Regions from separate parts of the Arthrobacter sp. 24S4-2 genome, predicted to be linked through region 2. Evidence: riboswitches for the same ligand, from Rfam matches in the RefSeq annotation. Region 2 holds a riboswitch; each other region holds the start of a gene.
What was found. A riboswitch is a leader RNA that binds a small molecule or an ion and turns the genes downstream of it on or off. The one in region 2 is predicted to bind thiamine pyrophosphate.
Positions count from the first base shown of each region.

Region 1 (7,185 bases), 350 kb from region 2:
CTGCCAACGTCCTGGGATACGTGGAAATCGGGGCAGAAGAAGCCCGCCGCGTCGGTTTCGGCCAGCTCTAGGCACCCGTGGCCACCCCCGCCGCCCTGCAGCAAGGAGTTCAGAAATGCTTTCCCTGGTAATCGTGACGCTGGTCACCGTGGCCGCCGGCTTTGTTGTCTGGGCCAACGACCGGCGGCATGCGAGGTACGGCATCGCAATGCCGGCGGGGGTGGCCACGGCCGTGGGGATGCTGAGCTGGATCATCTTCATGGCCGCGGGACTGGGATACCAGCCCGGCCTGACGTGGATACCGTGGGTGCTGCCCATGGTTCTGGGTACCGGGGCGGCCCTCGCCGCGGCAGTGTACCTGGGCCGTAAGCGCGCGCTGCACGACACCAGGCACCTGACCGCCGCGCTGAGGCTCTAACCAACGATCCTGGGCATTCGTGACCACCCCGTTGGGTGCGTGGTCACGGCTCATTAAGGCGCCGGCTGCTGACTTCTCCGGTGCCGGGCCGGATTCAGCCTTGCTCCGCGATCCCCGCGGTCGGGTACCGGCCCGGTTCCGCGATCGCTGCCACGGCGGCGGCCGCTGAACTGACCGCCGCGGCTGCCGTGACGTCGCGCCGGGTCACCTCGGTGCCGGCGTCGTGGGAGGTGAAACGGATAAAGACCCGGTTGAACCGCCAGTCGAGGTCGGGGTGGTGGTTCTGCTCTTCAGCCAATCGTCCGACGGCGGCAATCAGCTCAAGCGCCCCGGCCGCCGTCGGCGTCTTATAGACGGTCACGAGCCCTCCCAGCCGGTACAGCCAGTCGGGGAGGTCCGCCAGCGCGGCGTCGATCTGCGGTCGGGTGAGAGTGTCTTCCTTGCCGGTCACGGTGGCTCCTTGGTGGTCCGGAATGAGCCCGCTCCCTAGTGCCGGCGGATGCCGCCGGGCCTACAGGAACTCAGCCCGGCCCTCCATGGCCGACGACGCCAGGGCGTGCTCGCGGCGCGGGATCCGGCCGGCCGCTTTCGCCAGCCTACCCGCGATAACGGCGTGTTTGAAGGCCTCCCCCATCAGGGCCGGATTCTGTGCCCTGGTGACCGCGGTGGCCAGCAGGACGGCGTCGCAGCCAAGTTCCATGGCAAGCGCCGCGTCGGACGCAGTGCCGATACCGGCGTCCAGCACCACGGGAACGGAGGCCCGGGAAACGATCAGTTCGATGTTGTGCGGGTTCAGGATGCCCAGGCCGGTGCCGATCGGCGAACCGAGCGGCATCACCGCGGTGGCTCCGAGGTTCTCCAGCCGCAGCGCCAGCACGGGGTCGTCGTTGGTGTAGGCGAACACCTTGAACCCGCGGTTCACGAGTTGCTCGGTGGCGTCAACCAGTTCCACGGCATCCGGCAGGAGGGTGTGCTCATCGGCAATCACCTCGAGCTTTACCCAGTCCGTTTCCAGGGCCTCGCGCGCCAGTTCAGCGGTCATGATGGCGTCCTTGGCGGTGAAGCACCCCGCGGTGTTGGGCAGGACCCGGATGTTGTGGTCCACCAGGAGCTGGAACAGCGAACCTGTTTCAGCCGGCGAGTAACGGCGCATGGCCACGGTGGTCAGCTCCGTGCCCGACGCGATCAGTGCCGCGCCGAGGCCGTCCAGGCTGGGCGCGCCGCCGGTGCCCATGATCAGCCTCGATCCCAACGGGACACCGTCCACGATGAAGGGATCTGCTACCGCGTGCTGCGCTGCCCCGGTGACGCCGGCAACCGTTGTTCCTGCCATGAAGCTCAACCTCCCTGTACTGCTGTTACGAGTTCGACGTCGTCGCCCTCGGTGAGCGCGGTGACGTACCACTGGCTCCGGGGCACCACCTCCGAGTTCCGGGCCACCGCCACTCCGAGCTTCCGGCCGTCGGCGGCCTGCCCGTTGGGGGCGAGGTTCCTACCGGTGACCTGGCTGATGAGGGTGGTGACCGAAGCGCCGTCGTCGACAGCGTGGACCGCGCCATTCAGTTTGATGTTCATGCTGTTTCCTTGTTCGGGTCAATTGTGACAAAGTCTGCCGTCGTCGCCGGACGGCGGGAAAACCGGTCCGGCCGGAACGGCGCCCAACGCGGGTCGGCGTTGCCGTCCATGAGCTGCCGGCAGATGGACGCCGCCGCGGGTGTGAGCAGGACGCCGTGCCGGAAGAAACCGGTCGCGATGATCAGCCCTGCGATGTCCCGGCCGGTATCGGCAGCGGCAACCCGTCCCAGAAGCGGCGCGTTGTCCGGGGTTCCCGGACGGGCCCTCGCCGTGGCTTCCAGCAGTTCCAGTTCGGCGACGGCGGGCACCAGCACCTGGGCGTCGCGGAGCAGTTGGTAGACGCCGCCGGCTGAAACGCCGGAGTGCGCCGGAGCCGCGTTTCCGGCTCCGCGGTCCGCGGTGCCAGTGCCAGAAAGGGAGTCCTCCCGCTGGGTGGCGCCGATCACCACCGTTCCGTCCTGCCGCGGAACGATGTACACCGGGACCCCGTGGACCATGCCACGGACTGTGGACGTGAGCAGCGGTTGCAGGTACCCGGGAACCCGGAGGCGCAGGATGTCGCCGTACACGGGGCGGAGCGGCAGCTTCAGCCTCGCGGGCAACCCGTCGAGGGCGGCGGAACCCAGTCCGTTGGCAACGATGGTCTCCCCGGCGCGGACGGCATTTCCCCCCGACAGGCGGACGCCGCTGACCCGTCCTTCCTCCCAGAGCAGCCCGGCGGCCGGCTCACGGACGGCGGAGCCAGGAAGGGACTCAGCAATGCGGACCAGGAGCTTGCGGGGATCCACCTGATGATCCGCCGGGATGTTGAACGCGCAGGAGATGCCCGGGCTCAGCAGCGGCTCCCGGGTCCTTGCCTCCCTGACCGTCAGCGGTTCCACCGTCAGGCCACTGGCCTGCTGGACGCCTCGCAGGTCGGCGAGCGCCCGGCGGTCGGCGGCGTCGGCGCCCACGGCGAGGGTCGACGTCGTGAGGTATCCGGTACCGGTGCCCCCGGCAGCAGGCCCGCGTGAATCAAGTCCCGCCGCGAACGCGGGCCACAGGCCCGAAGAGTGGAGCATGAGTTCCAGGAGTTCTTCCTCCTGGTAGTGGAGTTCGCTGACGGGCGCCAGCATGCCGGCCGCGGCCCAGCTCGCACCTGTTCCGGGAGCGTCGTCGATAAGGGCCACGGACCGTCCCGACTGCAGCGCTTCCCATGCGATGCCGTGGCCGATGACCCCTCCGCCTATCACGGCGACGTCCACCCGGATATCCCGGCCGCGCACAGAAGGGCCGTCAGGTGCTGATTGGGGGTACATTCGATTCCTTCCCTACGCCGGTACTAACCGGATCAGGTCAAGCGGTCGGCTCTGACGCCCTCTCAGCCCTGCAGCTTTGTGACAGCTCCAGCGGGCTCCCGCGGTACCTGCCCAGTTTAGAGGAACTAGGCTGGTGCCATGACCCAGCAAGCCGTCCACACCAACGCCCGCCTGTACCTGTGCACCGATGCCCGTGCGGACAGGGGCGATTTCGAAGACTTTGTTAATGCCGCATATTCCGGCGGCGTTGACATCATCCAGCTCCGCGACAAGACCATTGAAGCCGCCGAGGAGCTCGAACTGCTGGAGGTGCTGAAGGCGGCCGCCAGCCGCCATGGCAGGCCGTGGGCGGTCAACGACCGGGCGGACATTGCGTCCCTGTCCGAGGCGCCGGTCTTCCACATCGGCCAGAAGGACCTTCCGCTCGCCTCGGCCCGGACAATCCTCGGCGATGACGCCGTGATCGGGCTGTCAACCCACAGCCCGGAGCAGATCGACGCTGCGGTCGCCGCTTCGCCGGGGCCCGGCGGGCTGGACTACTTCTGCGTCGGGCCGGTGTGGGCAACCCCCACCAAGCCCGGCCGTGCCGCCGTGGGCCTCGACCTGGTCCGCTACGCGGCCAGGGCCACCGGCAAAACACCCGCCAAAACAGCTGCCAGCGCGGCTGAGGGCACGGTTGACAGTCCGCTCCTCCCCTGGTTCGCCATCGGAGGAATCGACCTGGGCAACGTTGAGCAGGTGGTTGCGGCCGGAGCCCGGCGCATTGTGGTGGTCCGCGCCATCACCGACGCCGACGACCCCGCCGGGGCGGCGCGGTCGCTATTGGAGGCACTCGACGCCGCCTAGCTGCGAAGCTAGCCGGTCAGGCGCTAGCCGGTCAGGCGCTAGCCGGTCAGGCCGAGCTGAGTCATACGCTTGGAGTGGTTTCCGGCCAGGCCGGTGATGAGGCCGCCCACGAGTTCCTTCGCGGCGGCGTCGTCCTCGCCGGCGATCAGGCCGCCCAGGAAGGCGTGCTCGTAGCTGACGCGCTGCGCCTGCGTCAGGGCCTCGCCCAGGAGCCGCCTGCCCCACAGGGCAAGGCGGGACGCAAGCCGGGGATCATCGGCCAAAGCGCTTTTCAGCCGTTCGCGAAGCACTTCCGTCGTCTCCTCGGAATCCTGGATCTGCTCGATGAGTTCCCGCGTGCCTGCATCCGCATACCTCGAGATGGCGCGGTAGAAGTCCGCGGAAACCGTGTCGATTACGTAGGCCTTCATCAGCGATTCGTACCAGTCGGCCGGGCGCGTCCGCTCGTGGAAATAGTCAACAGCCGCCTGGAACGGCAGCATGGCGTCCTCGGCGTCGATGTCCATCGCTTGCAGCCGGGCATTCACCAGCTCGTAGTGCCGGAACTCCACCACGGCAATCCTGCCCAGCACGGCGCGGTCGTGGAGAGTCGGAGAGTACCGCGCATCCGCCGAGAACCGCTCAAACGCCGACAGTTCCCCGTAGGCCATCATTCCAAACAGGTCTGACACGAAACGGTTGTAGCGAGCGGTGTCTGCCGGGGATGAGCTCATCATTCAAGACTAATGGCGCAAATCGAGCTAACCTGACTTCGTGTCACATCATCACCTGACTCCGAGTGTCCACGAACAGACCAACCGTCTGAGCGAGGCGCTGAACGCGCTGCGAACGGAGCTTGAGCTTCCCGGGCCTTTTCCCGAGGACGCACTGAAGGATGCCCTGGCAGCTGTCGCGGACCATAAGATGCCGGAATCCGACCTCACCGCCGTGGAATTCGTGACCATAGATCCGCCATCCTCCACTGACCTGGACCAGGCTCTTTTCATTGAACGGACGGGCGGGGGCTACAAGGTCCTCTATGCCATCGCCGACGTGCCCTCCTTCGTGGCGCCGGGCGGGGCGCTCGACGCCGAAACCCGCCGCCGCGGGCAGACCTTCTACGCCCCCGACGGGCGGATTCCGCTCCACCCGGAAGCCATCAGCGAACACGCCGGCAGCCTGCTTGCCGGCCAGTTGTGCGCCGCCTTTGTCTGGGAGTTCGAGCTGGATGCGGCCGCGCACGTGCAGTCCGTGCTGGTGCGCCGGGCCAAGATCCGGAGCCGGGCGAAGCTCAGCTACAGGAACGTACAGGAGGACCTCGATTCCGGCCGCGCCGCTCCGGTCCTGCAGCTCCTGAAGGAAGTGGGGCTGAAGCGCGTGGAACTGGAGAGGCTGCGCGGCGGCGCAAGCCTGAACATGCCGGACCAGGAAATCCAGCAGCTGCCCGACGGCGGCTACCACATCGTCGCGGCGCCTCCACTGCCCGTGGAGGACTGGAACGCCCAGATCTCCCTGATGACAGGCATGGCCGCAGCGGACCTGATGCTTGCAGGCAAGGTGGGCATCCTGCGCACAATGCCGGCACCGGACGAACGCTCCCTGCTGCATTTCAAGCGGCAGACGCACGCACTGGGAAAGCCGTGGGACGGCGAGGCCAGCTACGGCGAGTATCTCCGGTCCCTTGATCCCACCGACCCGCGGCAGCTGGCCATCCTGCACTCTGCCGGCATGCTGTTCCGGGGCGCCGGCTACACACCTTTTGACGGCATTGTTCCGGAAGACGCCATCCAGTCGGCCATCGGTGCGGCCTACGCGCACACCACGGCCCCGCTGCGGCGGCTGATCGACCGCTTCGTCCTGGTGATCTGCGAAGCCCTGAGCAACGGCACCGCTGTTCCCGGTTGGGCACGCGAGGCACTCCCCTCCCTGCCTGAAATCATGGCCGGGTCGGACCAGCTCGCGGCCCGGATGGAGCGCCTGGCCCTTGACACCGTGGGGGCCGCGCTGCTGATCAACCACATCGGGCAGGAGTTCGACGCGGTGGTCATCTCGGGCTCGAAACCGGGCAAGCCGAACGGGAACGGCGGCAACGGGAACGGCAACGGACCGTCCGGCATCATACAGATCGCGGACCCGGCGGTGACGGCCAGGTGCCCCGGCGAGCTTGAATCCGGCACCACCGTCCGGGTCCGGTTGCTTTCCTCGGACATCGCCACGCGTGAGATCAAGCTGGAGCTGGTGGGCTGACTTACGCGGCGTGCCGGGGGCGCCAGTCGGGGATGGTTGCACTCAACAGCTAGACTGAATGAGTAGTAATGGATGCCCGGTCGTTGATTTCCTTGATTTTCGAATTCAACAAGCCCGCCCCTACGCGATCTTGAGATACACCCGCTGGTCACCAGTGCCAGCATTTAGATAGCCCGCGATCGGCTTCCACTGGATTTGCTTGCGCGCCCGAGCGTGCTCCGGAACGGCCTTTTCGGCCGGCCCCGTTGAGCAGGCAGCGCCAATGCCCAAATGAAGAAGGAAACTCCCCTGTGAGCGAACTGCACACGCACCAACTTCTGATCGACGACTCCGGAATAGAGTCGATCGAGCCGGAAGAAACCATCATCTCGGACGAAAAACCGCACGAGATCGAGGAGAAGTCCTTCGCCGACTTCAACGTCCGCGCCGACATCGTGGAGTCCCTGGCCGATGCCGGGATCACCCACCCCTTCCCCATCCAGGCCATGACCCTGCCGGTGGCCCTTGCCGGCCACGACATCATCGGCCAGGCCAAGACCGGCACCGGCAAGACCCTGGGTTTCGGCATTCCCGCCCTGCAGCGGGTCGTGGGCCGGGACGACCCCGGCTTCGACAAGCTGGCAGTCCCCGGCGCGCCGCAGGCACTCGTGATTGTGCCCACCCGCGAACTGGCCGTCCAGGTTGCCAAGGACCTGGAAAACGCCGCCAAAAAGCGCAACGCCCGCATCGCCACGATTTACGGCGGCCGCGCCTATGAGCCCCAGGTCGACGCCCTGCAGAAAGGCGTCGAAATCGTGGTGGGCACGCCCGGCCGCCTGATCG
Region 1 covers NZ_CP040018.1:3,857,932-3,865,116, forward strand. Annotated here, with positions in the region: gene FCN77_RS17855 (DUF3107 domain-containing protein) at 1-71, shown strand, start outside; gene FCN77_RS17860 (hypothetical protein) at 116-418, shown strand; gene FCN77_RS17865 (4a-hydroxytetrahydrobiopterin dehydratase) at 513-869, opposite strand; gene FCN77_RS17870 (thiazole synthase) at 930-1,751, opposite strand; gene thiS (sulfur carrier protein ThiS) at 1,757-1,993, opposite strand; gene thiO (glycine oxidase ThiO) at 1,990-3,291, opposite strand; TPP riboswitch at 3,283-3,403, opposite strand; gene thiE (thiamine phosphate synthase) at 3,430-4,137, shown strand; gene FCN77_RS17890 (ferritin-like fold-containing protein) at 4,176-4,850, opposite strand; gene FCN77_RS17895 (RNB domain-containing ribonuclease) at 4,891-6,363, shown strand; gene FCN77_RS17900 (DEAD/DEAH box helicase) at 6,654-7,185, shown strand, end outside.
Region 1: it holds a riboswitch for thiamine pyrophosphate, as region 2 does, so the genes downstream of both, thiO (glycine oxidase ThiO) here and thiC (phosphomethylpyrimidine synthase ThiC) in region 2, are expected to answer to the same signal.

Region 2 (7,185 bases):
TGCCAGTCACCGGTGATCTTGAGGATCGCGGCAACCTGCTCGGACGGCTGTGCGCCGACGCCGAGCCAGTACTGGGCACGGTCCGTGTCGACCTCGATGTACGAGGGCTCTTCGGTGGGGTGGTACTTGCCGATCTCTTCGATGGCACGGCCATCACGCTTGGAGCGTGCGTCCATGACGACGATGCGGTAGTACGGTGCGCGCATTTTACCAAAGCGCTTAAGGCGAATCTTTACGGCCACTTTTGTGGTCACTCCTGTTTCTGAAACGGGGTCGAACCCGCCGTTCTGCACCCGTGGGGCGGGCCATACTGGGGGGTTCTTAAGGACAGGATCCAGACGCGGAGAGAGGGGCCACGCAGATCAAGTACCTGTTCATTGTGCCAGATCGGCGCCGGGATTTCGACTTGACACACCCCGGCCGGGTCAAGACGACCAGACGTAGAGCCCCGTACGGGTGTTGGGATCCACGCTGCTCGCCAGCCGAGCAAGCCGCTGAACATAGCCGAGGGCCTGCACGGACCCGAAAGGCATGTCTTCCTCGGCCGCCCATCGCGAAGCCACATCCTCCAGGACATTGCCTTCACCCTCGGTTTCGTAGCTGAGCAGTTCGGCCAGCGCACGCACCATGGCCGCCGGCACGCCCAGCAGGGAATCGCTGGCAACGTCCACCATGGCAAGTTCATAGTCCGCGCCTGAGGCGTGCACGGCCGCTCCGGCCAGATCGCCCAGCTGCTCAATTTCAAAATCAGTGATGTCCGGAATCCGGAGCGCCTCAGGGGCTGCGGGTCCCCCGCCGTCGAGTGCCCCCGCGCGCTTGAGTGCTTCATCGTGGGTGGAAACAAAGATTTCGGTGAATCCCATGGAAATCATCCTCATTCCGTCGGCGGTGTGGTGGTCCTGACGGGCAGCCACGCGACTCCCGGGGCCTTCCGGATTCAGCCTAACCCAGAAGGACGCGCTGGTCAGCGCACCGCAACGCGGATCCGGTTGCGCCACGGATCATCGAAACGCAGCTCGGCTCCGGTGTGGTGCGACCGGATGCCGGCAACCTTAAGGCGGTCGGCGAGAGCCCCGATATCGTCCCCCTCCGGCACCTCGATCAGGACTTCTCCCAGGCCAAGGGTGTCCTTCCGGGGCCCGGCACCCCTGCTGTTCCAGACATTCATGGCCATGTGGTGGTGGTACCCGCCGACCGAGACGAACAGTGCCTGCCCATGCCAACCGGCGGTCTTCTCGAATCCAAGGGTGCCGACGTAGAAGTCCTGGGCCGACTGGACGTCGCCCACCTGAAGGTGGACGTGCCCGACGCCGGCCCGGGACTCGCGCTGGCCGCTCACCGCTTCCTCGGTCAGGTATTCCTGCAGGAACCGCTGCGGGGGCAGGGCAAGGCTATCCATGACCACCCTGTCGCCCTCCCAGGACCAGTCTTCGCGGGGGCGGTCCCAGTAGAGCTCGATGCCGTTGCCCTCGGGGTCATTGAAGTAGAAGGCCTCGCTGACGAGATGGTCTGCACTTCCCGTGAAGGACCGGGGTTCATACCGGGCTGCGGAGGCCACTGTGGCAGCAAGCGAAGCCCTGTCAGCGAAGAGCAGGGCGGTGTGGAAGAGACCGGCTTCACCCCTCCCCGGCAGGTTCAGGCCAGGTGCCGGCGCCAGGTGGACCAGCGGCTTCCGGCGCCGGCCAAGGTACACGCCGCCGTCCTGCTCAGCCACGGCCTCAAGCCCCAGCGCCCGCTGGTAATAGTCCGTCATCAGCTTCATGTCCCCCACCTTGAGCATCACAGTGCCCATGGTGAGGTCGGCGGGCAGCAGGTCCTTGCTGCTGGATTCTGCGGTCATGGCAACTCCCGAATTCCGGAACTCCGTCACCGGTTTTCGGCGACGATATACATAAAGCTAAATTACTTGAAGCTTCAATTTATTCCTAACGGACTTGCCGGCCCCTCAGCACGATGTGTCTGAGCCCTCGCAGGGTTGCCGGATCCGTCCTGGGGTCCTGCTCACACAGCACGACGTCGGCGCTGGCACCTTCTGCAATGCCGTCCGCCCCCAGCCAGTCCCGCGCCGCCCATGTCGCCGCGTCCAGCGCCGCGGTTGCCGGCAGGCCCGCTGCGTTGAGCGCATGGACCTCGTCAACGATGCGGCCGTGGCTGATAACGCTGCCCGCATCGGTCCCGGCGAAGATCTGCACCCCCGCCTCGAACGCTTCCAGGATCCGCTCATTCCGCCGCTCCCACAGCGCCCGCATGTGCGCTGCGTACCGCGGGAACTTCCCCTGCGCCCGGTCTGCGATCTCCGGGAACGTCGCGATGTTGATCAGCGTGGGAACGATGGGGACCCGCTGTTCCACAAAGCGGGGCAGGTGCCGCGGCAGTAGGCCCGTTCCGTGCTCGATGCAGTCGATGCCGGCGTCCAGCATGTCATCCAACGTGTCCTCGGCGAAGCAGTGAGCGGTGACCCTGGCGCCTTCGTCGTGGGCGGCGCGTATGGCGTCCCGCACCACGGCGGCCGGAAACGACGGGGCGAGGTCACCGGAGTCGCGGTCGATCCAGTCCCCCACCAGTTTGACCCAGCCGTCACCGGCGAGCGCCTGCTTGCGCACAGCTTCCACCAGTCCGTCCGGATCGACTTCAACTGCCAGGCCCCGCAGGTATCGGCGCGACCTGGCGATGTGCCGGCCGGCCCGGATAATCCGCGGGGCGTCCGGGCTGCGCTGCAGCCAGCGGGTGTCGCTGGCCGCGCCGGCGTCCCTGACCAGGAGGGTGCCGGCGTCGCGGTCCGTCATTGCCTGGGCGTGGGCCGTGTGGTCGTCCACTGCACCTCCGGGGCCCAGGCCAATGTGGCAATGCGCGTCCACCAGGCCCGGAAGCACCCACCCGTCCAGCACCGCGTCCGGCGGTGCCGGCGGCCGGTTGAACGTCAGTCGTCCGTCGACGGACCAGAGCCCGTGCCGTTCCCGGTCGGGACCGATGAGCACGGTCCCGGTGAATTCGATGATGCCAGCCATGCCTCAAGCCTAATCCGGCCGGCCCCGCAACCGGCCGGCCGATGCCTGCCGCTGTCACACCCGGCACAGCAGGGCATAGCCCCGCGGCCGTGTGGTAGCTTCGTTTACGACCACACGGGTGCCCTTGCAGGGGCTGAGATCGGGCTGATGCAGCCTGCGACCGTTGAACCTGTCCGGGTAATGCCGGCGAAGGAAGTGAGTATTCCGTGAATACGCAAGAAACACAGCTGTTCCCTGCCCAAAATGAGACTGCCGCCGGAAGTTCGGGCACGATTGAAACGCAGTCCCTGAAGTCCCACTCGTTGGCGTTCATCGCGGACGAGGACACCGGGATCCGGGTGCCGGTCACCGAGATTGCCTTGGAGAACTCCCCGGACGGCTCAGCCAACGGCCCATTCCAGGTCTACCGGACCGCCGGGCCCGGCAGCGACCCCGTGGTGGGGCTGGAGCCGTTCCGGATGCGGTGGATCGAATCGAGGGGTGACACCGAGCCCTACAGCGGCCGGGAACGGAACCTGCTCGACGACGGCAAGTCGGCCGTGCGCCGCGGTGCCGCCTCCGCGGAGTGGAAGGGTGCGCAGCCGGTGCCCCGCCGCGCCGTCGACGGGAAGACTGTCACCCAGATGCACTACGCCCGCCAGGGTGTGGTGACGCCCGAGATGCAGTTCGTAGCCCTCCGCGAAAACTGCGACGTGGAACTGGTCCGCAGCGAAGTGGCTGCCGGCAGGGCAATCATCCCCAACAACATCAACCACCCGGAATCCGAACCGATGATCATCGGCAAGGCCTTCCTCGTGAAGATCAATGCCAACATCGGCAACTCGGCCGTTACGAGCTCCATCGCAGAAGAGGTCGACAAGCTGCAGTGGGCCACGCAGTGGGGCGCCGACACGGTGATGGACCTGTCCACCGGCGACGACATCCACACCACCCGGGAATGGCTCATCCGCAACTCCCCGGTCCCGATCGGCACGGTACCGATCTACCAGGCCCTGGAGAAAGTCAACGGCGAGGCCAACGCCCTCACCTGGGAGATCTTCCGCGACACCGTGATCGAGCAGTGCGAACAGGGCGTGGACTACATGACCATCCACGCCGGGGTGCTGCTCCGATATGTTCCGCTCACAGTCAAGCGGGTCACCGGGATCGTGTCCCGGGGCGGCGCCATCATGGCCGGCTGGTGTCTCGCGCATCACCAGGAAAACTTCCTGTACACGCACTTCGACGAGCTGTGTGAAATATTCGCCAAGTACGACGTCGCGTTCTCCCTAGGGGACGGACTGCGCCCCGGGGCCACGGCCGATGCCAACGACGCCGCCCAGTTCGCCGAGCTGGACACCCTGGCCGAACTGACCCAGCGCGCCTGGGAGTTCGACGTCCAGGTGATGGTCGAAGGTCCGGGCCACGTACCGTTCCACCTGGTACGCGAAAACGTGGAACGCCAGCAGGAACTCTGCAAGGGAGCCCCCTTCTACACGCTCGGCCCGCTGGTCACGGACGTCGCACCGGGATACGACCACATCACGTCCGCCATCGGCGCTACGGAAATCGCCCGCTACGGCACAGCCATGCTCTGCTACGTGACACCCAAGGAACACCTCGGGCTGCCGAACAAGGACGACGTGAAGACCGGTGTGATCACCTACAAGATCGCCGCCCACGCGGCCGACCTCGCCAAGGGCACCCCGGCGCGCATGAGCGCGACGACGCCCTGTCCAAAGCCCGGTTCGAATTCCGCTGGCGCGACCAGTTTGCACTGTCACTGGACCCGGTCACGGCGGAGGCCTTCCATGACGAGACCCTCCCCGCCGAGCCGGCGAAGACGGCCCACTTCTGTTCGATGTGCGGTCCGAAGTTCTGCTCCATGCGCATCAGCCAGGACATCCGGGACGAATACGGCTCCGCTGAAGCCCAGGCCGCACTCGCGAAAATGGCTGACGGCATGCGGGAGAAGAGCAACGAATTCCTCGCCGCGGGCGGCAAGGTGTACCTGCCGGAGCTGCAGCTTCCGAACGCGAAACAGACCGCCTCGAAATAGCCTGAGGAGATGGGATCCGCTACGACGCGTGTGAGTGCTGACGCCGGCTGACGTCAGCGATGAACGACCGGATAAACCGGTCGCCCTCCACCGAGTCCTGGGGCCGGTGTCCGCCCGCGGCAACGCGGTGCAGGGCACCGGTCTCCCGGAGGTAGCCGGCGATTTCCTCGTACAGCGGTTCCCACCCGCCGGTGAGCACCAGCGTGGGAACTCCCGGAACTATCTGCAGCGGCGCTTCCCATGGGGGTGCCTGCAGCCGGAGCCGGCGCGCGGCGCTTCGGGCCTCCGGCGTGGCCGGCTCCTGGCTGTGAACCGAAAAGGCCCGCCGGACAAACTCGCGCTGGAAATCGTCGTCACCGAGCTGGTGCCGGACCTCGAAAAGGGGCTGCATCAGGGCGCGGTGCGCAGCGGTGGCCGGCAGTTCGGCGGTCAGGGACAGGCAGGCGGGCTCCACCAGCGCCAGGGAATGCACGAGGTCGGGGCGTTCCACGGCCGCCATCATAGCGGCGATGGCCCCTTGGGAGTGCGCGACGACGTGCCCGCCGGCCGCTCCCCTGCCTTCGTCCGCCAGGGCCCCCAACACAATGTCGGCGTCGGCCTGAAAGTCCGATTCAAGGGGCTCGGCCGAAGCATCGAAGCCGTGACGGCGCAGGAACAGGGCGTCGTAGTCCAGGGCCATGCCGTGCTGCTTGGGCCACGCCGCGGACCCAAAGGCCCCCGAACCGTGGACGAACACTACGCGCTGCTTAAACATGCCCCAACCCTATGGCAAACGCCGGACAATACAGCCCGACGACATCACAGTTGCCCGTGCCGGAAACTCCGCCGCCAGGAACTACTTGCTCCCGCCGAGGAACTTGTCGAAGCCCTTGGGCAGATTGAGCTGTGACGGATCAAAATCAGCTCCCTGCTGGCCAAACGAGGCTCCTGTAGGCAGCGCGTTGCCGGCGTTCGCCCGCCTGGCCTCGGCTTCGCGGAGTTCCTGCGCAGCTTTGGCCGGGTTACCGGACCTGGCCTTCTTCTTGGGGGCGTTCTTGGCACCCTTGCGGGGCCCGCCACCGCCCATGCCGGGCATCCCCGGCATCCCGGGCATACCTCCGCCGGCCGCCATCTTCTTCATCATCTTCTGCGCCTGGGCAAAACGCTCCAGCAGGCCATTGACGTCGGAAACGTGCATGCCCGAACCTTTGGCAATGCGGGCCCGGCGGGAGCCGTTAATGATCTTGGGGGCAACGCGCTCGTGCGGTGTCATGGAGCGGACAATCGCTTCCACACGGTCGATTTCACGTTCGTCGAACTGTTCCAGCTGCTGGCGGATGTTTTGCGCACCCGGCATCATCATGAGCATCTTCTTCATCGAGCCCATGTTGCGGATCTGCTGCATCTGGGCCAGAAAATCGTCCAGGGTGAAGTCTTCCTGGTCGGCGAACTTCTTCGCCATCCGGGCTGCTTCGTCTTTATCCCAGGACTTTTCAGCCTGTTCGATCAGGGTGAGGACGTCACCCATGTCAAGGATGCGGGACGCCATGCGGTCCGGGTGGAACAGCTCAAAGTCATCAACGCCTTCACCGGTCGAGGCGAACATGACGGGCTTGCCGGTGATAGACGCGACCGAAAGTGCAGCACCGCCGCGCGCATCGCCGTCGAGCTTTGAGAGCACAATGCCTGTGAAGTTGACGCCCTCGTCGAAGGCAAGCGCCGTGTTGACGGCGTCCTGGCCGATCATGGAATCGACGACGAACAGCACTTCGTTGGGAACGATGGCACGGCGGATCTGCCGGGCCTGCTCCATCATCTCGGCGTCCACGCCGAGCCGTCCGGCGGTGTCCACGATGACGACGTCGTGCAGTTTCTGGCGCGCCTCATCGACGCCGGCACGGGCAACAGCGACGGGGTCGCCGGCCGGGTGGTCCAGTTCGGTGGAGGTGGCGCCCGGGTGCGGAGCAAAGACCGGCACGCCGGCGCGCTGGCCAACAACCTGAAGCTGCGTCACGGCATTGGGCCGCTGGAGGTCGCAGGCTACCAGCATGGGGCTGTGGCCCTGGGACTTCAGCCACTTGGAGAGCTTGCCGGCAAGGGTGGTCTTGCCGGCACCTTGGAGGCCCGCGAGCATGATGATGGTGGGACCGGTCTTGGCCA
Region 2 covers NZ_CP040018.1:3,510,110-3,517,294, forward strand. Annotated here, with positions in the region: gene rpsP (30S ribosomal protein S16) at 1-242, opposite strand, end outside; gene FCN77_RS16355 (hypothetical protein) at 426-863, opposite strand; gene FCN77_RS16360 (VOC family protein) at 965-1,840, opposite strand; gene FCN77_RS16365 (amidohydrolase family protein) at 1,926-3,008, opposite strand; TPP riboswitch at 3,113-3,220, shown strand; partial or broken gene thiC (phosphomethylpyrimidine synthase ThiC) at 3,236-5,046, shown strand; gene FCN77_RS16375 (alpha/beta fold hydrolase) at 5,066-5,800, opposite strand; gene ffh (signal recognition particle protein) at 5,882-7,185, opposite strand, start outside.

Region 3 (7,185 bases), 120 kb from region 2:
GCTGGCGCCCCCGCCGATGCGGCTCCCGATGCGGTGCACGCAGATGAGGCTCCGGTTGCGGCCGCAGTTGTTGAAAAGCCGATCCGACGCCGTGCGTCGCGCGCCAAGGCCCCCGCAAAAGCGGCCGACGCCGAGCCCGCGCCGTCCCCGGAGCCTGCTCCGATCGCCGAGCCTGCCCCTCTGCGGACGCTACCGCCGCCGCTGAATCTGCTGTGACCGACGAAGAAGCAGCTGCCGAAGCGCAGGAACCCGCTGCTGAAGCTGCGAGCCCGGTGGGTGCGCTCTTCCTTGAGCCCGGCGCTGTCACTTCCATGATTTTCCAGGCGCCCGACCTGAGCGCCGTGGTCCGCCCTGCGGCCACCCCCGCCGCCGCCGAGGAAACTGAAGAGGAAGAATCGGACGACGACGGCGATGTTGACGCCGGCGGCCGCCGGCGCCGGCGCAGCCGCGGACGCCGTGGGCGCAGCCGCGTGACCGACCGGGAAGCCGCCGGCGAGACCGAATCCGACGAAGGCACCGCCGGTGACGAGGACGCGGACGAGGAAACCGTCCGGACCGCGGACGACGGCGTGACGTCGCGCCGCCGTCGTCGTCGCCGCCGTGGCGACCAGGACCTGGAACTGACCGGCGGGGAAGGCGACGACCCGCCCAACACGGTGACCCGCGTCCGTGCGCCGCGCGCCATCAGCGAGGCGCCGGTCAACAACCGTGTCACGTCCGTCAAGGGCTCCACCCGGCTGGAGGCCAAGAAGCAGCGCCGCCGCGAATCCCGCGACACCGGCCGCCGCCGCACCGTCATCACCGAGGCCGAATTCCTGGCCCGCCGCGAATCCGTGGACCGCCAGATGATCGTGCGCCAGCGCGATGACAGAATCCAGATCGGCGTCCTCGAAGACGGCGTCCTGGCCGAGCACTTTGTGTCGAAGACGCAGCAGGATTCCCTGATCGGCAACGTCTACCTGGGCAAGGTCCAGAACGTGCTGCCGTCCATGGAAGCCGCCTTCGTGGACATCGGACGCGGCCGGAACGCCGTGCTGTACGCCGGTGAAGTCAACTGGGACGTGGTCAACCTCGAGGGCAAGCAGCGCCGGATCGAGAACGCGCTGAAGTCCGGCGACTCCGTGCTGGTCCAGGTCACCAAGGATCCGGTGGGCCACAAGGGCGCCCGCCTGACCAGCCAGATTTCGCTCCCCGGCCGCTATCTCGTGTACGTGCCCGGCGGCTCCATGACCGGCATCTCCCGCAAGCTGCCCGACGTCGAACGCAACCGCCTCAAGCGGATCCTCAAGGACCGCCTGCCGGAAGACGCCGGCGTGATCGTCCGCACCGCGGCCGAAGGCGCGTCCGAGGAAGAGCTGACGCACGACATCAACCGCCTGCGCGCCCAGTGGGAGGGCATCGAAGGCCAGGCCACCTCCACCAAGATCCTGGCTCCGGAACTCCTCTACGGCGAACCCGACCTCACTATCAAGGTGGTCCGCGACGTCTTCAACGAGGACTTCTCCAAGCTGATCGTCTCCGGCGAGGAGGCCTGGGACACCATCGAGGCCTATGTCACCTACGTGGCCCCGGACCTGGTGGGCCGGCTCGAAAAGTGGACCAAGGACACAGACATCTTCTCGGCCTGGCGCATCGACGAGCAGATCCACAAGGCACTGGACCGCAAGGTCTTCCTGCCTTCCGGCGGCTCCCTCGTGATTGACCGCACCGAGGCCATGACCGTGGTGGACGTTAACACCGGTAAGTTCACCGGCAGCGGCGGAAACCTCGAGGAAACCGTCACGAAGAACAACCTGGAAGCGGCTGAGGAAGTCGTCCGGCAGCTGCGCCTGCGTGACATCGGCGGCATCATTGTCATCGACTTCATCGACATGGTCCTGGAGTCGAACCGCGACCTGGTCCTGCGCCGCATGGTGGAGTGCCTGGGCCGCGACCGCACCAAGCACCAGGTGGCTGAAGTGACCTCGCTGGGACTTGTGCAGATGACCCGCAAGCGGATGGGCACCGGGCTCCTGGAGGTCTTCGGCGAGCAGTGCGAGGCGTGCGCCGGCCGTGGCATCGTCACCCACGACGAGCCCGTGGAGCACCGCCGCGCCAACGTAGTGGCCGCCGAGCATCACGTACCGCGGACGGAGAACCAGCCGGCGCCGCGGACGGAGCGCAAGAGCCGCCGCCGCGGCAAGGGCGGCCAGCCGGTCGCCGAAGCTGCTGCCATGCCGCCGGCACCGGTGCACCACGAGCCCACCGATGCAGAGCGCCACGCCAAGGCTGAAGCAACGCGCGCGGCGCTGGCCAACATCGCCGCCGCAGCGCACGCTGCCCACCTGCACGACGCCGAAGCCGGCCACGCCGCTCCCGCCGCAACGGCCGCGCACGCCGCAGCCGGCCAGGCGCTGGCTGCCCAGGCATCGCCTGCGCCGTCCGCTCCGGCCCAGGCCGCGGCCCACGCCGCTCCCGACCAGGCGCGGCCGGCCAAGGTGTCGGAAACCGAGGCCGCTGCGGCCGGGAGGCCCACCGCCGTCCTCACCTTCGGCGGCGAGAAGGTTGCGCTGCCGTTCGTAGAGCACGCAGGGGAAGCACCGGCCAGCGGTGTCGCCCTGACCCTGGACCGCCTTGCCGAGGCGTTTGCGCACCTTGGCGAGCCGACTGTGGCCGAAGAGCGTCCAACCGCTCCCGCCGAGCAGCCGGCGGCCCCGGCTCAGGCCCAGGTCTCGGCTACACGGGCCCCGGCGCAGTCTGCTGAAGCGGACTACACGGACCACACGGCCGTGCAGGGACGGGCCCGTCGTCCGCGCCGGAACCGGAGCGCCAGCCGTGCCCAGGGCGCAGCCAACGAGACCTCAGTGGAACACCACGAGACTGCTCCGGTAGCCGCTTCGGGGCACAGCCACGAAGCCAAGGCTCCCGAGCCGGCAAAGAAGGAGGCGCCCGCCAAGGCGCCGGCCAATGAGCCGATCATCCTGGGTGTCGGAGTGCCGGCTTCCGAGCTCTGATCAGACAGCTGGCTGACACCGCGGGTGCGTTCCGGGGCAGGCGTAGTCATACGCCGCTTTCGGGCCGTGCCCGCGGTTTCGTTTAAGGAAAACGGCTAGGCTGGGGGACTGACACGGGGTGCCGCGCAAAGGGCCGGCTGAGATCCACACCCGTTGAACCTGTCCGGTTAGCACCGGCGAAGGGATGTCTCCTTTGTCTGCATCATTCCTCCCCATTCCGGCCGCCGAAGCTGCCTTTGAAGGCGCCTTTGAAGCCGCTACGGGCCCCGTTCTGCGCCCTGTTCCGAGAGTGCTTGCCATCGCCGGGTCCGATCCGTCCGGAGGGGCGGGCATCCAGGCCGACCTCAAGAGCATTGCCGCCAACGGCGGATACGGGATGGCTGCCATCACCGCCCTGACGGCGCAGAACACCCACGGCGTCCGGGCCGTCCACGTTCCCCCGGCGGACTTCCTGACGGCCCAGCTTGAGGCCATCAGCGATGACATCAGCATCGACGCCGTCAAGATCGGAATGCTGGGCGACTCATCGGTGATTGCCGCGGTCCGCAGCTGGCTGGCGAAGGCGCGTCCCGCCGTCGTGGTCCTTGATCCGGTGATGGTCGCCACCAGCGGCGACAGGCTGCTGCAGGAGGCAGCCGAGGCGGAACTGCGCGAGCTCCTGCCCCTGGCGGACCTCGTCACGCCCAACCTGGCAGAACTGGCCATGCTGCTCAACGAGCCCCTCGCCGGGGACTGGGAGGCGGCACTTGCCCAGGGCAAGCGGCTCGCCGCGCAGGCCGGCACCACGGTTCTGGTCAAGGGCGGCCATCTCGACGGCGGGGAGTGCCCGGACGCGCTCGTCAACACCGGGGGGCTGTTGGCCCAGGACGTTGTGGTGGTCCCCGGGGAACGGGTCAGGACCGCGAACAGCCACGGCACCGGATGTTCACTGTCATCGGCCATGGCCACGGCGCAGGCCAGGCTGGGGGACTGGGAGGCCTCCCTGCGTGAGGTCAAGCCGTGGCTGCAGGGGGCACTGCGGGAGTCAGGCGTGCTCGCGGTCGGAACAGGCAACGGTCCGGTCCACCACTTCCACCACCTGACGCCCGGTGACCATGACGTGCCGGGGGAAGGCGAGTTCGCCGCCGCACTCCGGCAGGATGCCGGGCCGGACCTGGACGAAATCTACGGGCTCGACTTCATCCGCGCCCTGGCCGACGGCTCCCTCAGCGAGCAGCACTTCGCGTACTACCTTGCCCAGGACGCCCTCTACCTGAACGGCTATTCCCGCGTGCTGTCCCGTGCTTCCGCGCTTGCCCCCACCGAGGCCGAACAGCTGTTCTGGGCCCGGTCGGCCCAGCAGTGCCTGGAAGTTGAGTCGGAACTCCACCGGAACTGGCTCAGCACCCGCAGCGTCGGTGCCAGGCTGGGCCCGGTGACCAAGTCCTATGTGGACCACCTGCTCGCGTCGTCCGCATCCGGCAGCTACGGGGTGCTGGTCGCTGCGGTGCTGCCGTGCTTCTGGCTGTACGCCGAAGTGGGCGCCGCGCTGCACGGGCAGTTCCTGGCGGCGGGATCCCCGTCCGGCCATCCCTACGCAGACTGGCTGCGCACCTACGCTGACGAGGACTTCGCTGCCGCTACCCGGCAGGCAGTGAGGATCACCGACGACGCCGCGCGGGCCGCGTCCGCAGCTGAACGGCAGGGCATGATCCTGGCTTTCAAACAGTCGTGCCGCTACGAAGTGGATTTCTTCGACGCGCCGCGTTTGCACGCTGGCACGGAAAGCGCCCGGGAGCCGCTACGATAGTGGGGCGCGGTTCCGGAAGTCGTTGCGGCTGCACTCTGTATACACCGAGTGGCGCCCATCACGTACTACCACCGGAGCCAGCCTCATTTGCGGCCGAAGGCAAAATTAGCGTATTCTAGATCTTCGGTGCTTACGCCAACACTTGGGTTATGACCTCGGAACAGACTGTTTGGAATTCAAACGGAAATGTTCCTGGGATAATCCATGGGTTCCCCCGGGGAATCCACCGGCGTTGAGGCACAGCGTGAGCCAGGCCAAACAATTGGACCCAGGTTCCGCACGCAAATCTAGTAATAAACGTCGAGAGAAGTGAGTTCCCCAGTGGTGTACGCGATTGTCCGCGCAGGCGGCCGCCAAGAGAAGGTTTCCGTTGGAGACTTCGTTACCCTGAACCGCGTCCCCGGTGGAGCCGGCAGCACCATTGAGTTGCCCGCACTGCTCCTGGTAGACGGTGACAAAGTCACGTCTGCTGCTGCGGACCTGGCCAAGGTAACGGTTACGGCTGAGATCCTTCAGGACCTTCGTGGTCCGAAGATCGTCATCCAGAAGTTCAAGAACAAGACCGGGTACAAGAAGCGCCAGGGTCACCGTCAGGAACTGACCAAGGTCAAGATCACCGGTATCAAGTAACCTTCCGTTACTTTTCAGGTTTTCAGCAGATTCCCCAGAATTTTTAAGGCAGGCATTTCAAATGGCACATAAAAAAGGCGCGAGCTCCACTCGCAACGGTCGTGACTCCAACGCCCAGTACCTCGGCGTCAAGCGCTTCGGCGGCCAGGTAGTTTCCGCAGGCGAGATCATCGTCCGCCAGCGCGGCACCCACTTCCACCCGGGTGCAGGCGTAGGCCGCGGCGGCGACGACACCCTGTTCGCCCTGACCCCCGGCGCTGTCGAATTCGGCACCCGCCGCGGACGTCGAGTCGTGAACATCGTGGCTGCTGCAGCTGCAGAGTAACAACAGGATCTGAACCGGTGGAGCGGGCCATGATGGCCCGCTCCACTGTTCTTTTAACCGCATTACAATCAATTTGGGCGTCCAAGACGTTCAGGTTAAGCACAGAGGAGATTCACGTGGCGAGCTTTGTAGACCGGGTAGTACTGCACGTATCCGGCGGTACCGGCGGCCACGGTTGTGTCTCCGTCCACCGCGAAAAGTTTAAGCCCCTGGGCGGTCCCGACGGCGGCAACGGCGGCGATGGCGGCGACGTCATCCTGCGCGTTGACCCCCAGACCACCACGCTGCTGGACTACCACCACGCACCGCACCGCCACGCCACCAACGGCGGCTCCGGCATGGGCGACTGGCGCGGAGGGAAGAACGGCGAAACGCTGATCCTTCCCGTTCCCGAAGGCACCGTGGTGAAGACCAAGGACGGCCAGGTCCTGGCCGACCTCGTCGGCGAAGGCACCGAGTTTGTCGCGGCCGCCGGCGGTCCGGGCGGACTGGGCAATGCCGCGCTCTCCTCGCAGAAGCGACGGGCCCCGGGTTTCGCCCTGCTCGGTATCGAAGGCGAATCCAGCGACATCGTCCTGGAACTGAAGTCCATTGCGGACATCGCCCTGGTGGGTTTCCCGTCCGCCGGCAAGTCCAGCCTCATCGCAGCCATGTCCGCTGCCCGGCCCAAAATCGCCGATTACCCCTTCACCACCCTGATCCCCAACCTGGGCGTGGTGCAGGCCGGCGACGTCCGCTTCACCATTGCCGACGTCCCCGGACTCATTGAAGGGGCCAGCGAAGGCAAGGGCCTGGGCCACCACTTCCTGCGGCACGTCGAACGCTGCGCAGCTTTGGTCCACGTTTTGGACTGCGGCACGTTGGAATCAGAGCGGGATCCGCTCTCCGACCTCGCAATCATCGAAGCCGAACTCGAAAAATACGCGGTCGACATGAGCTACGCCGGCTCCGACGGCGAGGTTGTCCCGCTCAACCACCGGCCCCGGCTGGTCGCCCTGAACAAAGTCGACCTGCCTGACGGCAAGGACATGGCCGAATTCGTCCGGCCCGAGCTGGAATCCCGCGGCTACCGTGTGTTTGAGATTTCCGCGACAAGCCACGAAGGGCTCCGCCAGTTGGGCTTCGCCATGGCCGAGATCGTCAAGGCCGCCCGGGACACGGTGGCCGCCACGCCGCCAAAGGTGCACGCACCCGTGCTGCGACCGCGCGCTGTCAACGAATCAGGCTTCAAGATCCGCCGCGAAGAGAAAAACCTCGAGCCGCTGTTCCGCGTACTGGGTGACAAGCCCGTGCGCTGGGTCAAGCAGACCGACTTCACCAACGAGGAAGCCATTGGTTACCTCGCAGACCGGCTGGCCAAACTGGGCGTGGAGAACGAGCTGTTCAAGCAGGGCGCAAAGCCCGGCGACACCGTGGTGATCGGTGAAGACGACGGTGTCGTCTTCGAC
Region 3 covers NZ_CP040018.1:3,390,515-3,397,699, reverse strand. Annotated here, with positions in the region: partial or broken gene FCN77_RS15770 (Rne/Rng family ribonuclease) at 1-2,993, shown strand, start outside; TPP riboswitch at 3,098-3,195, shown strand; gene thiD (bifunctional hydroxymethylpyrimidine kinase/phosphomethylpyrimidine kinase) at 3,178-4,782, shown strand; gene rplU (50S ribosomal protein L21) at 5,104-5,412, shown strand; gene rpmA (50S ribosomal protein L27) at 5,474-5,737, shown strand; gene obgE (GTPase ObgE) at 5,854-7,185, shown strand, end outside.
Region 3: it holds a riboswitch for thiamine pyrophosphate, as region 2 does, so the genes downstream of both, thiD (bifunctional hydroxymethylpyrimidine kinase/phosphomethylpyrimidine kinase) here and thiC (phosphomethylpyrimidine synthase ThiC) in region 2, are expected to answer to the same signal.

Region 4 (7,185 bases), 1.7 Mb from region 2:
GTGGCAGGACTTCAGCCCCGGGAACCTACTCTTCGGGGCGCTCATCGCCGTGGTGGTGGCCCGGCTCTTCTACCTGCCCCCGGTGGAACTGGGCGGCCGGTTCAACGTGCTGCGTGCCGTACCGTTCGCTGTGGTGTTCCTGGGCAAGGTGGTGGCCGCCAGCCTCCAGGTGCTGTACCTGGCGGTGGCCCGCGGCCCCAAGGTGACCAACGCCGTCGTCGCCGTCCAGCTCCGAAGCCATTCGGACCTGATGGTGACCGCAACCGGCCACGTCATCTCGCTTATTCCGGGATCCCTGGTGGTGGAGGTGGACCGCTCCACGTCCACGCTCTACATCCACGGCCTGAATGTGCGAAACGGAGAGGACATTGTGAGCCTGCGAAAGGAAGTCCGGGACACCGAAGCCGGGCTGATCAGGATCATGGGCACGAAAGACGAACTTGCCGCGCTGCAGCAGGAGGTGGGCGCATGATGGAAATTGTCCTGACCGTGACGGCTGTGATCCTGTCCCTTGCGGCGGCGGGTGCCATAGTCCGGATCGCCATCGGCCCTTCCCTGCTGGACCGGGTCCTGGCCTCGGACGTGCTGCTGGCCATCATCGGAGCTGCCCTGTGCATCGACATGGCCGTCAACCGGCACCTGAACAACCTGATGCTGCTCGTGGCGCTGGCCATCATCGGGTTCATCGGCTCCGTCACCGTGGCACGTTTCGTGGCAGACCGGCGGGAGCGGCCCAATGAATCCTGAGGTATCCGCCGTGGATACGGTCATCGACACGGTTTCGGCCGTCTTTATGGTGGCGGGCGCCGTGATGTCCCTCGGCGCCGCCGTCGGACTCCTGCGCTTCCCCGACCTGATGAGCAGGATGCACGCCGCCACCAAGCCGCAGGTGCTGGGCCTCTTCCTGCTGCTGGCCTCGGTGGGGCTGCAGCTGCGGACATGGTGGGTGTGGCCCGTGCTGTTCGTGGCATGGATCTTCCAGGTGCTCACCGTGCCCGTGTCCGCGCACATGGTGGGCCGGGCCGGCTACCGCACCAAGCACCTGCACCGCGAACTGCTCACCACGGACGAACTGGAGGCCGTAGTGCAGAAGGCGGCAGGGCAGAAGGCGGCCGGAGAGAAAGCAGCCGACAAACGGGCAGCAGACGACGATGCCTGAGCCGGAAGCCGGAGGTTGGGCCTGCCGAAGCCGGCCCAACCGCCGAATGAATGCCTAGACGATGTCCTGGCTCTTGGCGAAACGGGTGACGGCCCGCTGCGTGCCGCGGTTGGCGAGGACCTGGATGATGGCGCTGACGGCCGCGGAGATCAGGGCAAAGGTCAGGGCGCTGCGGAGGGTGGTGGGGACGTCGTCCTTATCGCCCTTGGGCGGCTTCCTGCCGGTGACCTTTTCCCACACGACGTCAACGGCCTTGGTGCCGGCGAATCCGGCCAGCAGGCTCACTCCGGTTCCAAGCAGCTTGATGAAAAAACTCATTTAGGTACTCCTCAGCGGACGGAAACAGGGCTTCCCCTAGCCTAGCCTCATCGGTGCGCGGGTGCTTCCAGGTTCGGGGGTCCGGCCGCGCCGCGGTGCAGCTTCCGATTGTGACAACTTCCCCGGGATTTAGCGGTCCTGCGGGTGTAAACTGGTCAATGCCCACAAGGGCGATTTGATACGACAGGGGAGCGCCGCCGTCGGGCCTAACTGGAGCTATCCAGTAACCGGAGGCGGGCGCTGAGAGTGCGGACAGCCGCAGACCCTCGAACCTGATCCGGTTAGTACCGGCGCAAGGGAGTCGAGTTCTCAGAGTGTCCGGCAGCAGGCGGCGGAAGCCGCGGTCCCGTCGGGAACACTCTCCCCTCCTGTACCTCAGGAGGCAGACATGACTGGAATTACCGCCAAGCAGACGCTAGGCAATCGCAAATACTACTGGCGCGTGGTGGACATCGTGGTGGCAGCGTTGATCGCTGTTGCCGGAGGCGTGATCTTCTGGGCCTGGTCCCAGGGCGCCGCCGCCGTTTCGCCGCCCATGAACGCCGTCTACCCGCCGCTGACCGGCCTCATCGCCGGCGGCTGGATGATTCCCGCCGTCCTGGGCATGCTGATCATCCGCAAGCCGGGAGCTGCTCTGTTCTGCGAAACGGTGGCGGCCACCGGCGAGCTGATCATGGGCTCGCAGTACGGCGCATCCGTGCTGTTCTCCGGCTTCGTGCAGGGCCTCGGTGCGGAAATCATTTTCGCAGTGCTCGTCTACAAAAAGTTCAACCTGCCTGTCTCGCTGCTGGCAGGCGCCGGCGCAGGGCTCTTCTGCGGCCTGAACGATTCCTTCGCCCCGTGGGGCTGGAACATCGCCTACGCCGCCGGGGACAAACTGACCTACATCATCTTCACCGCCATCTCGGGCGCCATCATCGCCGGCGCGCTGTCCTGGATCGCCACCCGCGGCCTGGCCAGGACCGGCGTGCTGAGCTCCTTCGCCTCCCGCAAGGCAGCAACGGAGTCCGTTTTCTCCTGATGAACGCACACTGATCATGACGTCCTCCGACAGCGTCCGCCCCGCAGCGGTCACGGCACGGGGCTGGGGCTGGCGGCACGCCGGCCGGCACCAGCCCGCAGTCCGCGGCCTGGACCTGGAGATCCAGCCGGGCGAACGCGTGCTGCTCCTGGGTCCCTCCGGCGCCGGCAAATCCACGCTGCTCCACGCCCTCGCCGGGGTGCTCGGTGACAGCGACGCCGGCGCCCACCGTGAGGGCACGCCCGACGCCGAGGACTCCGACGAGACCGGCACCCTGCTGATCGACGGCGCCCCGCCGCGCGCCCAGCGCGGTCGCGCCGGCCTGATGCAGCAGGATCCCGAAACGCAGGTGGTCCTCTCACGCGTGGGGGACGACGTCGCCTTCGGCGCCGAAAACCTCGCCGTGCCGCGCCGGGACATCTGGAAGCGGGTGGAGGAAGCGCTCGACGACGTCGGGCTGGCTCACCTGCCGCTGGACCACCCGACGTCGGCCCTCTCCGGCGGGCAGAAGCAGCGCCTGGCGCTCGCCGGCATCCTGGCCATGCGCCCCGGACTGCTTCTCCTTGACGAGCCCACCGCCAACCTGGACCCGGCGGGGGTCCTGGAAGTCCGCGACGCCGTGGGCCGGTGCCTGGACAAAACCGGGGCCACGCTCGTGGTGGTGGAGCATCGCGTGGGCGTGTGGAAAGACCTCGTTGACCGGATCGTTGTGCTGCAGCCCGGATCGGGCACTGATTCGGCGGTCCTCTTGGACGGGGCCCCGGACCAGGTCCTGGCCCAGGCGCGGGACATGCTCGTGGCCGCCGGCGTCTGGGTGCCCGGGTATGTGCCCGCCACCCGTGCGCGGACGGGGGCCGGGGGTGGGCCGGGTGCCGCCCGTGCGCCCGGTGCGCCCGGTGACGCCGGTGCGCCCGGTCAGGGGAACCTGCTGCTGGCGGCGGAAAACCTGGCCGTCTCCCGCGAGCGGCCCCGGCGGCGGCGCTTCAAATTCATCCCGCCGTTCCCGGTGCAGTCCGGAATCACGGCCCAGGTCAGGGCCGGCCAGGCGCTGACCATCACGGGCCCCAACGGTTCCGGGAAATCGACGTTTGCACTGACCCTCGCCGGACTGCTCCAGCCGGTGGCTGGCAAGGTGTCCGCCACCGTTGACCTCAGCGGCGGCGCGGGAATCGACCCCTACAAGTGGAAGGCCGAGCAGCTGATCGCCCGGATCGGCACCGTGTTCCAGGAACCGGAGCACCAGTTCGTCACCGGCCGCGTGCTGGACGAGCTGATGTTCGGCCCGCGGCACCTGGGCCGCGGCGAGGAGCGCGTGGACGAACTGCTCGAGCGCCTGCGGCTCACCAAGCTGGTGGATGCGAACCCCTACACGCTCTCGGGCGGGGAGAAGCGCCGGCTGTCCGTGGCCACCGTGCTGGCCGCCCATCCCCGCGTGCTGATCCTCGACGAGCCCACCTTCGGCCAGGACGCCAACACCTGGGCGGAGCTGGCCTCCTTCCTCTCCGAACTCCTCGACGCCGGCACAGCAGTGGTGTCGGTAACCCACGACCAGGAATTCAGCGACGTCCTCGGCGGCACCGAACTGAAGCTCGGCGCACCCCAGCTGAAACTCGCTGCGCAGGAACCCGGCCTGCTGAATCCGGAGGTGGCCGCCCCATGAGGGAAGCCTTGACCCTGCACGCCAACCACGCCCTGCTCACCCGGGCCAACCCGCTGGCCAAATTCGCCGTCGTGATGCTCATGACCGTGGTGCTGGCGCTGTCTATTGACTGGGTGTCCGCGTCCGTGGCACTGGCCTTCGAACTGCTGCTCTTCCCGCTCGCGGGCCTGACCGCCGGGCTGCTGTGGCAGCGCGGCTGGCCCCTGATCCTGGCGGCGGCGCTGGGCGGCTGGAGCACCTCGATCCTGGCGCCGGACAGCGGAAGGATCCTGCTCGACGTCGGCATCTGGTCCATCAGTGAAGGCTCGCTGGAGCTGGGGCTGGGATTCCTGCTGCGCGGACTGGCGATCGCCCTCCCCGCGGTGCTGCTGATGAGCTGCACGGACCCCACGGACCTGGCGGACGCCCTGGCCCAGAAGGCGAAACTGCCGCACCGCTTTGTGCTCGGCACGCTGGCCGCCATGCGTTTGGTGGGGCTGATGGCCGAGGAATGGCAGACCATCGGCATGGCCCGGCGCGCCCGCGGCGTGGGCTCTCACGGGAGCCCGGCGCAGCGCCTGCGCGCGACGCTGGGGCAAAGCTTCGGGCTCCTGGTCCAGGCGGTCCGCAGGGCGTCACGGCTTGCGGTCACCATGGAGGCGCGCGGCTTTGGCGGCGCGCAGCGGACCTGGGCGCGGGAGTCCACGTACAGTGCGTTGGACATCTGGGTGGTCCTGGGCGGGCTGCTCATTGCCGCCACAGCCGTGTCCGCCGCAGTGGGCGCAGGCACGTGGAACATGGTGTTCCTCGGGCAGCAGTAGCCGCGTCCGGAAGGACTGGCGTTCCACTTCATCCTGCTGCACGGCGGCTGGGCGGGCAATGGGACGAGTATCCGGCGCCTGGGCGCTGGCGGAACCGTTGCGCAGATGACCCGCATATATCGCACGAAGTGGATATTCTGTGAGTTCAAGTGCACTTTCCGGCGTTTCGTGCGCCCAAATAGCTCATGCGTGATATTTTTTTCGTATGACTCAAGAGACAGCTGAACACGTAGGCCTGCTGCTGCGCGACGCCCGCGGCGAGAAGGGCTGGACCCAGGGGCAGCTGGCGGCCGAGCTGGGAACCAGCCAAAGCGCCATCGCCCGGATGGAACAGGGCAAGCAGAACCTCAGCCTGAAAATGATCCAGCGGCTCGAGGCCATTGTGGGCCGCAGCATCGTCAAGGTGGGCCGGCCGCAGATGACCCACCTCCGGGTCGAGGGCGGCCGCACGCTGTCCGGCTCGGTGGACGTCAACACCAGCAAGAACGCCGGGGTGGCGCTGCTGTGCGCCAGCCTCATCAACCGGGGAACCACCACGTTGCGCCGGCTGGCCCGGATCGAGGAAGTGAACCGGATCGTCGAGGTGCTCACCAGCATCGGCGTCGAATGCACGTGGCTCAACGCCAACGATCTGCAGCTCCGCCGCCCCGCCGTCCTGGACCTGGGCTCCATGGATGTGGAAGCCGCCCGGCGCACCCGCAGCGTGATCATGCTGCTGGGCCCGCTCCTGGACGAGTCCGCCGAGTACCGACTCCCGTACGCGGGCGGCTGCGATTTGGGCACCCGTACTGTTGAGCCGCACATGCAGGCCCTGCGCCAGTTCGGCCTTTCAGTGGAAGCCACGTCCGGCTTCTATTCCGTGCAGGCACCGCCGGCCGACGGCGACAACCGCACCTTTGTCTTGAGCGAACGCGGTGACACCGTCACCGAAAACGCCATCATGGCGGCCGCCCACCGCCGCGGCACGACGGTGATCCGCAACGCCAGCCCCAATTACATGGTCCAGGACCTCTGCTTCTACCTGCAGGGCCTCGGCGTGGAGATTGACGGCGTGGGGACCACCACCCTGAAGATCACCGGACGCCCAACCATCGACGTCGACATTGAATACTTCCCGTCCGAGGACCCCATCGAAGCGATGAGCCTCATCACCGCCGGCATCGTGACCAATTCCGAGGTCACCGTCCGCCGGGTGCCGATCGAATTCATGGAGATCGAACTCGCCACCCTGGAACAGATGGGCCAGGAACTGGAGATTTCCGGCGAGTACTTTGCGCGGAACGGCCGCACGCGGCTGGTGGACGTCACCACCAAGCCCTCCGAACTGCATGCCCCCACGGACAAGATCCACCCCATGCCGTTCCCGGGCCTGAATATCGACAACCTGCCGTTCTTCGCCGTCATTGCCGGCAACGCCGAAGGCCAGACCATGATCCACGACTGGGTCTACGAGAACCGCGCCATTTACCTGACCGAACTGAACAAGCTGGGCGCCCGCGTGCAGCTCCTGGATCCGCACCGGATCTACGTGAACGGCCCCACCCGCTGGCGCGCCGCGGAAGTCGGTTGCCCGCCGGCCCTCCGCCCGGCTGCGTGCCTCCTGCTGGCCATGCTGGCGGCCCGCGGCGTGTCCGAGTTGCGCAACATCTATGTGATCGAGCGCGGTTACGAGGACCTGGCCGAGCGGCTCAACTCCATCGGCGCGAAGATCGAGTACTTCCAGGACTGAATGACGGCTCCTGTCTTACGGCGCGTCACGGGGGCACAATGTATGCATGCGAACTTTCGGGGTTGAGGAAGAGCTGCTGATTGTGGACCCCGTGACCGGGGAGCCGCTGGCGCTGGCGGACGCCCTCCTGACAGGGCGGAAGCTCGCTGCCGACGACGCACCGGACAAGCCCCGGCTCCCGGATCCCCATGATGCAACCCATGACGACGGCGGCACCGGCCTGACTGCCGAGCTGAAACTTGAGCAGATCGAGACGCAGACGCGTCCCTGCCTGAACTATGAGGAGCTGCTCCTGCAGATCCGCCAGGGCCGCGCCTTGGCGGACAATGCTGCGAAGAAACACGATGCCCGGGTGGCGGCGCTGGCAACATCGCCCATCGCCTCTACAACGCACACCACGCCGAACCCCCGCTACGCCACCATGCAGGAGCGGTTTGGGCTCACCGTCCATGAACAGCTGACGTGCGGCTTCCACGTCCACACTTTCGTCGAGTCGCC
Region 4 covers NZ_CP040018.1:5,227,720-5,234,904, reverse strand. Annotated here, with positions in the region: gene FCN77_RS24345 (Na+/H+ antiporter subunit E) at 1-472, shown strand, start outside; gene FCN77_RS24340 (monovalent cation/H+ antiporter complex subunit F) at 469-747, shown strand; gene mnhG (monovalent cation/H(+) antiporter subunit G) at 737-1,159, shown strand; gene FCN77_RS24330 (DUF4235 domain-containing protein) at 1,214-1,477, opposite strand; TPP riboswitch at 1,653-1,794, shown strand; gene FCN77_RS24325 (ECF transporter S component) at 1,866-2,498, shown strand; gene FCN77_RS24320 (ABC transporter ATP-binding protein) at 2,515-4,158, shown strand; gene FCN77_RS24315 (energy-coupling factor transporter transmembrane protein EcfT) at 4,155-4,958, shown strand; gene FCN77_RS24310 (UDP-N-acetylglucosamine 1-carboxyvinyltransferase) at 5,164-6,687, shown strand; gene FCN77_RS24305 (glutamate--cysteine ligase) at 6,734-7,185, shown strand, end outside.
Region 4: it holds a riboswitch for thiamine pyrophosphate, as region 2 does, so the genes downstream of both, FCN77_RS24325 (ECF transporter S component) here and thiC (phosphomethylpyrimidine synthase ThiC) in region 2, are expected to answer to the same signal.